One region of the Streptomyces sp. NPDC048106 genome, then DNA from elsewhere that is predicted to be linked to it. Evidence: riboswitches for the same ligand, from Rfam matches in the RefSeq annotation. Region 1 holds a riboswitch; the other holds the start of a gene.
What was found. A riboswitch is a leader RNA that binds a small molecule or an ion and turns the genes downstream of it on or off. The one in region 1 is predicted to bind glycine.
Positions count from the first base shown of each region.

Region 1 (4,902 bases):
GCGCGGGGTGGTGGCCACGGCGTCGTACGAGGCGCGGGCCTTCGGGGTGCACTCGGCGATGCCCATGGCCCAGGCGCGGCGGCTGGCGCCCCACGCGGCGTATCTGGTGCCGCGCTTCGGTCTCTACCGGGCGGTCAGCGAGCAGGTGATGGGGCTGCTGCGGGAGCTGTCGCCGCTGGTGGAGCCGCTCAGCCTGGACGAGGCGTTCGTGGACCTGGCGGCCTCGGGCGCGGCGTCGGACGCGGAGTCGGCGCGCCGCGCGGGGGTGCGGCTGCGCGAGGACATCCGTGCCGTCACGGGGCTCACCGGGTCGGTGGGGCTCGCCGCGTCCAAGATGCTCGCGAAGATAGCCTCAGAGCGGGCCAAGCCGGACGGTCTGGTGCTCATCGAGCCGGGCACCGAGCGGGCGCTGCTGGGGCCGCTGCCGGTGCGGACCCTGCCGGGGGTGGGGCCGGCCACGGGGGACCATCTGCGGCGGGCCGGGATGACGACCGTCGAGGAACTGGCCGAGGCGGGGGAGGACGAACTCGTACGACTGGTCGGCAAGGCGCACGGGCAGGCGCTGTACGCCATGGCCCTCGCGCGGGACGAGCGGCCCGTGGTGGCCGAGCGGGAGACCAAGTCGGTGTCGGTCGAGGACACGTACGACGTGGACATCCACGACCGGTTGCGGATCGGCCTGGAGGTGCGGCGGCTGGCGGACCGGTGCGTGCGGCGGCTGCGGGAGGCGAGGCTGTCCGGCCGGACGATCGTGCTGAAGGTGCGGCGGTACGACTTCTCGACGCTGACCCGCTCCGAGACGCTGCGCGGGCCCACGGACGACCCGGCGGTGGTGCGGGAGGCGGCCGAGCGGTTGCTGGAGTCCGTGGACACGACGGGTGGGGTGCGACTGCTCGGGGTCGGCGTCTCGGGGCTCGCCGACTACACCCAGGAGGACCTCTTCGCCCAGGCGGCGAGACCCTCGCGGGCGGTGCCGACGGCCCAGGAGCCGGTGCCCGAGCCCGCCGCCGAGGCGTCGGTGCCGGAGCAGCCGCACTGGCGGGCCGGTCAGGACGTGACGCATGCCGAGTTCGGTCACGGGTGGGTGCAGGGGAGCGGGGTCGGCCGGGTGACGGTGCGCTTCGAGACCCCGCAGTCGCCGCCGGGGCGGGTGCGGACGTTCCTGGTGACGGACCCCGACCTGCGGCCGGCGGACCCGCTGCCCCTGGTTCCGACGGCCGCCGCCGGTTCGCCCGCCGGTGACCGCCTGCCGAGCCGCACGGACGGGTCCGGGGCGTCGGCCGGGCGGTGACTGCCACGGGCGGGGCATGCGCCCCGGGGTCGGGAGGGGCCAGGTGCTATGTCTCCTCGGAGCCCGCCAACTTGCCGAAGTCGTGGTCCGCGGCCGGGCCGGGGGTCACGTCGAGGCCGTAGTGGTGGTAGAGCTGGAGTTCCTGCTCGGGGGAGAGGTGGCGGCCCACGCCGAAGTCGGGGGCGTCCTTGATCAGGGAGCGGTCGAAGGGCACGTGGAGGGTGCCCTCGACGAGTTCGCTGGGCTCCAGGGGGACGAACGCGTCGCGGGAGAAGAGGCCGGTGCGTATGGCCGCCCATTCGGGGACGCCGGTGGCGTCGTCCAGGTACACCTCGTCGATGGTGCCGATCTTGGTGCCATTGCGGTCGAACGCCTTGCGGCCGATCAGGTTGCGCGGATCGATGTCGGTCTGCACGGTCCCTCTCCCTCCAATTGGTCGCAACTCATCCGTAAGCACTACGAAAGAGCACATTCAGTGCGGCGGCCACTTGAGAACCAGCCGTTGACCTCGCTGGTAGGCTGATTGCGGCTGCTGACCCCATGCGGGAGAGTCCTCCGACCCACCTCGGAGGCGCCGAAGGAGCAAATCCTCCCCGGAATCTCTCAGGCTCACGTACCGCATGGACGAGGTCACTCTGGAAAGCAGGGCGGGTGTCGACGGCTTCCGCTCTCACCGACGGTGAAAGCCGGCGCCCCTGTCGGGTGTCCGGTGAAGCTCTCAGGTCGAGATGACAGAGGGGGAGGCCGTCCGGGCACCCGCGCCGTGGTGCCCCTCGAAGGTCGCGTCAGACCAGGAGGCCTCCGCAATGACCGCCCATCGCATTCCGCTCTCCGAGCTCGAAGCGGGCATCCCCTTCGAACAGCGCCACATCGGGCCCGACCAGGAGTCGCGGGCCAAGATGCTCGCGCAGGTCGGCTACGGCTCCCTGGACGAGCTGACCGCCGCCGCGGTGCCGGATGTGATCAAGAACGCCGACGCCCTCGACCTGCCGGGCGCCCGGACCGAGGCCGAGGTGCTGGCCGAGCTGCGCTCGCTCGCCGACCGCAACCAGGTCCTCGGCTCCATGATCGGCCTGGGTTACTACGGCACCTTCACCCCGCCGGTGATCCTGCGCAACGTGCTGGAGAACCCGGCCTGGTACACGGCCTACACGCCCTACCAGCCGGAGATCTCCCAGGGCCGCCTGGAGGCCCTGCTGAACTTCCAGACCATGGTCGCCGACCTCACCGGTCTGCCCACCTCCGGCGCCTCCCTGCTGGACGAGGGCACGGCCGCCGCCGAGGCCATGGCGCTGTCCCGGCGCATGGGCAAGAACAAGAAGGGCCTGTTCCTGGTCGACGCGGACGCCCTGCCGCAGACCATCGCCGTCATCCAGACCCGCGCCGAGCCGACCGGCGTCGAGGTCGTCGTGGCCGACCTCGGCGCGGGCATCCCGGCCGACATCGCCGCTCGTGACATCAACGGCGTGCTGATCCAGTACCCCGGCGCCTCGGGTGCCGTGCGCGACATCAAGCCGGTCATCGAGCAGGCGCACGAGCTGGGCGCGCTCGTCACCGTCGCCGCCGATCTGCTCGCCCTCACCCTGCTGACCTCCCCGGGCGAGCTGGGCGCCGACATCGCCGTCGGCACCACCCAGCGCTTCGGCGTCCCGATGGGCTTCGGTGGCCCGCACGCGGGCTACATGGCGGTGCACGAGAAGTTCGCCCGCAGCCTCCCCGGCCGCCTGGTCGGCGTGTCCGTCGACGCCGACGGCAACAAGGCCTACCGGCTGGCCCTGCAGACCCGTGAGCAGCACATCCGGCGCGAGAAGGCCACCAGCAACATCTGCACCGCGCAGGTGCTGCTCGCCGTCATGGCCGGCATGTACGCGGTCTACCACGGCCCCGAGGGCCTGAAGACCATCGCCCGGCGCACCCATCGGTACGCGACGCTCCTCGCCGAGGGCCTGAAGGCCGGCGGCGTCGAGATCGCGCACGGCGCCTTCTTCGACACCGTCACCGCGCGCGTGCCCGGCATGGCCGCCGAGATCGTCGCCGCCGCCCGGGACAAGGGCGTCAACCTGCGTCTGGTCGACGCCGACCAGGTCTCCGTCGCCTGCGACGAGACCACCACGCGGGCGCGGCTGGAGGCCGTCTGGTCCGCCTTCGGCGTCGAGGCCGACATCGAGGCGCTGGACGCGGCCGCCGGCGACACGCTGCCCGAGGCGCTGCTGCGCGGCGACGACTACCTCGCCCACCCGGTCTTCCACCAGCACCGCTCCGAGACCGCGATGCTGCGCTACCTGCGCAAGCTGGCCGACCGCGACTACGCGCTCGACCGCGGCATGATCCCGCTGGGCTCCTGCACCATGAAGCTCAACGCGACCACCGAGATGGAGCCGATCACCTGGCCCGAGTTCGGCGAGCTGCACCCCTTCGCGCCCGCCGAGCAGGCCGCGGGCTACCTCACGCTCATCCACGAGTTGGAGGACCGCCTCGCCGAGGTCACCGGCTACGACAAGGTCTCCCTCCAGCCGAACGCCGGCTCCCAGGGCGAACTGGCCGGTCTGCTGGCCGTCCGCGGCTACCACCGCGCGAACGGCGATGACCAGCGCACCGTCTGCCTCATCCCGTCCTCCGCGCACGGCACCAACGCCGCCAGCGCCGTGATGGCCGGCATGAAGGTCGTCGTCGTCAAGACCTCCGAGGACGGCGAGATCGACGTCGAGGACCTGCGGGCCAAGATCGAGCAGCACCGCGAGCAGCTGGCCGTGCTGATGATCACCTACCCGTCGACGCACGGTGTCTTCGAGGAGCACGTCGCCGACATCTGCGCCCGGGTGCACGAGGCCGGCGGCCAGGTGTACGTCGACGGCGCCAACCTGAACGCCCTGGTGGGCCTCGCCAAGCCGGGCCACTTCGGCGGCGACGTCTCGCACCTGAACCTGCACAAGACCTTCTGCATCCCGCACGGCGGCGGCGGTCCCGGCGTCGGCCCGGTCGCGGTCCGCTCGCACCTGGCGCCGTACCTGCCCAACCACCCGTTGCAGCCGGCGGCCGGCCCGGAGACGGGCGTGGGCCCGGTCTCGGCGGCGCCGTGGGGCTCGGCGGGCATCCTGCCGATCTCGTGGACGTACGTCCGGCTGATGGGCGGCGAGGGCCTCAAGCGCGCCACCCAGGTGGCCGTGCTGTCCGCGAACTACATCGCCAAGCGCCTGGAGCCGCACTTCCCGGTGCTGTACACCGGCCCCGGCGGCCTGGTCGCGCACGAGTGCATCATCGACCTGCGTCCGCTGACCAAGGCGACCGGCGTGAGCGTGGACGACGTGGCCAAGCGCCTGATCGACTACGGCTTCCACGCGCCGACCATGTCGTTCCCGGTGGCTGGCACGCTGATGATCGAGCCGACCGAGTCGGAGGACATCACCGAGCTGGACCGGTTCTGCGACGCGATGATCGCCATCCGCGCGGAGATCGAGAAGGTCGGCTCCGGCGAGTGGCCCGCGGAGGACAACCCGCTGCACCACGCGCCGCACACCGCGGGCGCGCTCGGCGGCGAGTGGACGCACGCCTACAGCCGCGAGGAGGCCGTCTTCCCGGCCGGGGTCTCGGTGGCCGACAAGTACTGGCCG
Region 1 covers NZ_JBEZND010000070.1:9,392-14,293, forward strand. The annotation lists gene AB0927_RS39165 (DNA polymerase IV) at 1-1,291, shown strand, start outside; gene AB0927_RS39170 (PRC-barrel domain-containing protein) at 1,338-1,706, opposite strand; glycine riboswitch at 1,825-1,920, shown strand; gene gcvP (aminomethyl-transferring glycine dehydrogenase) at 2,098-4,902, shown strand, end outside.

Region 2 (4,902 bases), on a different contig from region 1:
GGCCACGGCGACTCTGTCCCGCTTGAAGCGGGTCCAGGCGATCTGGCCCAGGGAACGACCCTCGATCCGCCCCTTGTCGGCTCCCGCGAGCACAGCCTCCGACTGCGCGTCGGACGCCGCCCCGGTGGTCTCGATCGGTGCGGTCACGATGTGCGACCCCTCTCGCCGGTGGTGACCGGCCTGCGCTGCCGCGGTTTGCGGCTTTGTCGACTTGCTGGCGATCACGAGGCCTCGCCTCATGGTCTGAGTGGGGAGTCTTCAGCGTCTTTGTGATCACTCGCCAGAGCTGACGGCGAAAGTATGCGCAACCGTGATGCACTGCGGAGGAATCCGTTATCCGGACAGTGGGTAACGGTCCCCGGACACGGGTCAGTTGGGACACAACGCCGTAATGCCGCGGTTGGGGCGGTACGGCCGTAACGGCGTCCGATCCGGCGGAACCTCAGTAACCGCCGCGCACCGGTGGATAGCCGTACCCCGGCGTGGGGGACTGGAGTTGGGGCTGGGGCTGGGCGGCGGGCGCGGCGGCGTGGGCCTCGCGGTCGTAGAACGGGCGGGCTTGGGCCCGCATCCACATCACGACGGGGTCGTGGTCGTCGGTCAGCGCGACCGTGGACACCGGCAGCCCCTCCGGGACGGCGCCGACGGAGCCCTGCATCATCGCGCGCACCGAGTCGACCGCGGCGGGCGAGGTCTCGTACAGGTCCAGGCCGATGGCGAGGTACGGCGCCCCGAGCGCGGGCTGCACCCAGGCGCGGCGCAGGGAGCGCAGGGCCGGGGTGCGGTGGGCGTGCTGGGCGAGCAGGGCGTAGAACTGCGGGATCTCGATGCCGGGTTCGGACAGCCGGAGGGGGCCCGCGGGCTGCCGGTCCAGGCCGGTGGCGATGCGGCGCAGGTCCAGCCAGGGGATGCCGACGCCGCCGCCGGGGGCGTGCGGGTTGAGCCAGAGGCCGTAGTGGTCGGGATAGAGGGTGCGGGCGACGTCCAGGCCGTCGACGACCTCGTAGGAACGGTTCCAGCCGCTTGCGGAGAGTTCCTGGGCGGAGGTGACGCAGGGGGCGTAGTGGCAGCCGTCGACCTCCATGTCCCCGTACTGGGCGTCCGGGGAGCCGGCCTGGCCGTGCCACAGCAGCATCCAGATCTGGCCGGCGGAGGGGGTGGCGAGGGCGCGGAGGAGGGCCTCGTAGGCGTCGTAGCGTCCGGGCGTGACGTGGCGGAGCGTGTGTTCGACGCTTCCGCTGTGGGTGGCGCTCACCTGGTCATGCCCTTCTTTTCCTTCGTGCCCCGCGTGTGGAGGACAGCTTATGTGCCTGGTGGCCCGGGACCGGTTGTCCGTACGCGGGTACCGGGGCTACTGGATGTAGAAGGGCCTGACACTTGACTTCAGCCACTCCGCCACCGGGTCGTCCGTCACGTCGAGCAGGATCAGGTTGACCTGCCACGCGACGGGGACCTGGCCGAGGGCGCGGCCCAGGGCCTCCAGCGGAAGGGCGCGGAAGTCGCCTTCCCACTGGGAGAGTTCCACGCCGACGAACATGACCGGGTCGGCGGTCTCGACGGCGGCCAGGCAGCGGCGGGCGGTGCGCACCACGCCCGTCGCGGCGAACTCGGCGGACGCGGCGGAGAGGAAGTCGACCGGGTCGTCCTGCCAGTCGGGCTCGAAGAGGCGGACGCGGCCGCCGGTGGCGGGACCGTCCAGCGGGGTGTGGCCGGTGCGGCAGAGCTCGGCGACGGCCTCCGGCGGGAGCGGGATGCCGACCATGCCGCCGGGGTTGACCGCGATGCCCGCCTGCGGAGGCAGGCCGCGGGCGAACTCCACGGCCGGGGCGATGGTGTACGACATGTGGGAGCCGACCGCCTGGCGGAACTGCTCCTCGGAGCTGAACACCGGGACGTACGCCTGGCCGTCGATCTCCAGGGTGGGCAGGTCCAGCGGGCCGCTGCCCGGTCCGCCGCCGGACGGCAGCGGCACCCAGACGAAGCTGCGGCCGAGGACCTCGATGATCCGGCCGCCCGCCGCGGGTATGCCGAGGGAGGCCGACAGCACCTCCTCCAGTTCGTTGCCGGGCCAACCGCTGTGCGGGTGGGGGTGCGCCTGTGCCGGGAAGTCCGCGGGAATGTCCGCCGGGAAGTCCATCTGCCTACCGCCTGCTGGGAACAACTTGCTGTGACCATGAAGGCTAGCGGGTACCGGTGACGGAGCCGCACTCCTTGAACACGATCCGCTGTAGGGCGTCCGCCGCGGCCCGGTCGAGCAGCACCGCCGAGCCGCAGCCCGCGGGCACCTCGCCCCGCTCCAGCGCGCCGAGCAGGCGGGCCGTGGTGCGCCGGTGGCGGCCGAAGGCGCGGCGGGAGACGGTCCGGCCGCGCTCGCGCTGGCCCGCGCGGGCCGTCTCCTCGGGCACGTCCAGCAGGAGCAGGTGCAGGGTGCCGCCGCGGCGGCGGGCCGCGCGGACCAGCCAGGCGCGCACCCAGGGCTGGGTGCCGCAGTCGTGCACCGCCAGGCCCCCTCCCCCGCGCAGGGCACGGCTCAGCGCCACGTAGTGCGCGGCGCGGACCAGGGGGCGGTAGAGGGCGTACGGCAGGAGGCGGGGCAGGCGGGCGGCGAAGCGGGCCCGGGTGTCCTGGGAGTCGACGCGGTGGACGGTGACCGCGCGGCGCATCAGCGTGGACTTGCCGCTGCCGGGCAGGCCGGTGAGCACCACGAGGTCGCGGGGGCCGAAGTGGAGGGCGCGCGGGCTCCGGGCCGCCCGGTCGCGCAGGTCGAGCACGAGGGGCGCGGGGCGGGCGGCCGGGTGCTCGCGGGCCACGGGGTCTCTCGGCGCCGGGACGCGGGTCGCGTGCGCCGTGGTCCTGTTCACCGTGATCGTCCTCCCCCTTGATGGTTCGGTAATCTCCATACCCAGCGGGCGTAAAGGGAAGGTAATGGCCGGTGTGCCACGGGCGGGTGCGCGTACCGCCACAGGTCGGTTACGGATGCGGCCCCTGACGGGCGGGCGCGCGACGTGCAATGATGTGGCCGCCAACTGCATACCGGCCGCTTGAATCCGCGCGGGAGAGTCCCCGGCAGCTTCGCTGGGGCGCCGAAGGAGCAAGTCCCTCCCTTGAATCTCTCAGGCCCCGTTACCGCGCGGGCGAGGCACATCTGAAAAGCGGGCCGCTGTGTCAGTGGCTCCACCCAAGGTGCAAACCGTGATCGCCCCCGTGGCGGTCCCGGCGAACCTCTCAGGTTCCGATGACAGATGGGGAGGAAAGTTCCTCGCCCCATCCCTGTTGCCCTGGGAGACGACCGACCGATGAGCAGTACCGAACTCCGACACACCGCGCTGGACGCCGTGCACCGTTCGCTCGGTGCGACGATGACCGACTTCGCGGGCTGGGACATGCCCCTGCGCTACGGCTCCGAGCGCGACGAGCACGTGGCCGTGCGGACCAGGGCGGGCCTGTTCGACCTCTCCCACATGGGCGAGATCACCGTGACCGGCCCCGAGGCGGCCGACTTCCTGAACGTGGCCCTGGTCGGCAACATCGCCTCCGTCGGCGTCGGCCGCGCCCGCTACACGATGATCGTCCAGGCCGACGGCGGCATCCTGGACGACCTGATCGTCTACCGGCTGGCCGAGACCGAGTACATGGTCGTCGCCAACGCCTCCAACGCCCAGGTGGTCCTGGACGCCCTGAGCGAGCGGTCCGGCGGCTTCGAGGCCGAGGTGCGCGACGACCGGGACGCCTACGCGCTGATCGCCGTCCAGGGCCCGGCCTCCCCCGGCATCCTGAAGTCCCTCACCGACGCCGACCTCGACGGCCTGAAGTACTACGCGGGCCTGCCCGGCACCGTGGCCGGCGTCCCCGCGCTGATCGCCCGCACCGGCTACACCGGCGAGGACGGCTTCGAGCTGTTCGTGAAGCCGGAGCACGCCGTCGAGCTGTGGCAGGCGCTGACCAAGGCCGGCGAGGGCGTCGGCCTGGTGCCGTGCGGACTGTCCTGCCGGGACACGCTGCGCCTGGAGGCGGGCATGCCGCTGTACGGGCACGAGCTGAACACCTCGCTGACCCCCTTCGACGCCGGGCTCGGCCGCGTGGTCAAGTTCGAGAAGGAGGGCGACTTCGTGGGGCGCGCGGCGCTCGTCGAGGCCGCCGCCCGCGCCGAGCAGAACCCCCCGCGCGTCCTCGTCGGCCTGATCGCCGAGGGCCGTCGCGTCCCGCGCGCCGGGTACCCGGTGGTCGCCGGCGGCGAGGTGATCGGCGAGGTCACCTCCGGCGCGCCCTCCCCCACCCTGGGCAAGCCGATCGCCATGGCCTACGTCGACGCGGCGCACGCGGCGCCCGGCACCGAGGGCGTCGGCGTGGACATCCGCGGTACCCACGAGCCGTACGAGGTCGTGGCGCTGCCGTTCTACAAGCGCCAGAAGTAGACAGCGAGCCGGTCGCGCCCCGCCCGGTGCCGGGCGGGTACGTGACCCTGCGCACATTCGCCCGCCCACCGGCGGTCCCCCACCTCCCCCCGTCATCAGCACTCCCGCGCGTACAGGAGAATTCAGGCCATGAGCAACCCCCAGCAGCTGCGCTACAGCAAGGAGCACGAGTGGCTGTCGGGCGCCGAGAACGGCGTCTCGACGGTCGGCATCACCGAGTTCGCGGCCAACGCGCTCGGCGATGTGGTCTTCGCCCAGCTCCCCGAGGTCGGCTCCGCCGTCGAGGCGGGCGAGACCTGCGGTGAGCTGGAGTCCACCAAGTCGGTCTCCGACCTGTACTCCCCGGTCACCGGCGAGGTCACCGCGGTCAACGAGAACGTCGTCGACGACCCGTCGCTGGTGAACTCCGAGCCCTTCGAGGGCGGCTGGCTGTTCAAGGTACGCGTCACGGACGAGCCGGCCGACCTGCTCTCCGCCGACGAGTACG
Region 2 covers NZ_JBEZND010000005.1:33,919-38,820, reverse strand. The annotation lists gene AB0927_RS06385 (ABC transporter permease) at 1-147, opposite strand, end outside; gene AB0927_RS06380 (enhanced serine sensitivity protein SseB C-terminal domain-containing protein) at 443-1,255, opposite strand; gene AB0927_RS06375 (enhanced serine sensitivity protein SseB) at 1,352-2,137, opposite strand; gene AB0927_RS06370 (AAA family ATPase) at 2,181-2,900, opposite strand; glycine riboswitch at 3,043-3,139, shown strand; gene gcvT (glycine cleavage system aminomethyltransferase GcvT) at 3,297-4,415, shown strand; gene gcvH (glycine cleavage system protein GcvH) at 4,545-4,902, shown strand, end outside.
Region 2: another riboswitch for glycine. It lies ahead of gcvT (glycine cleavage system aminomethyltransferase GcvT); the one in region 1 lies ahead of gcvP (aminomethyl-transferring glycine dehydrogenase).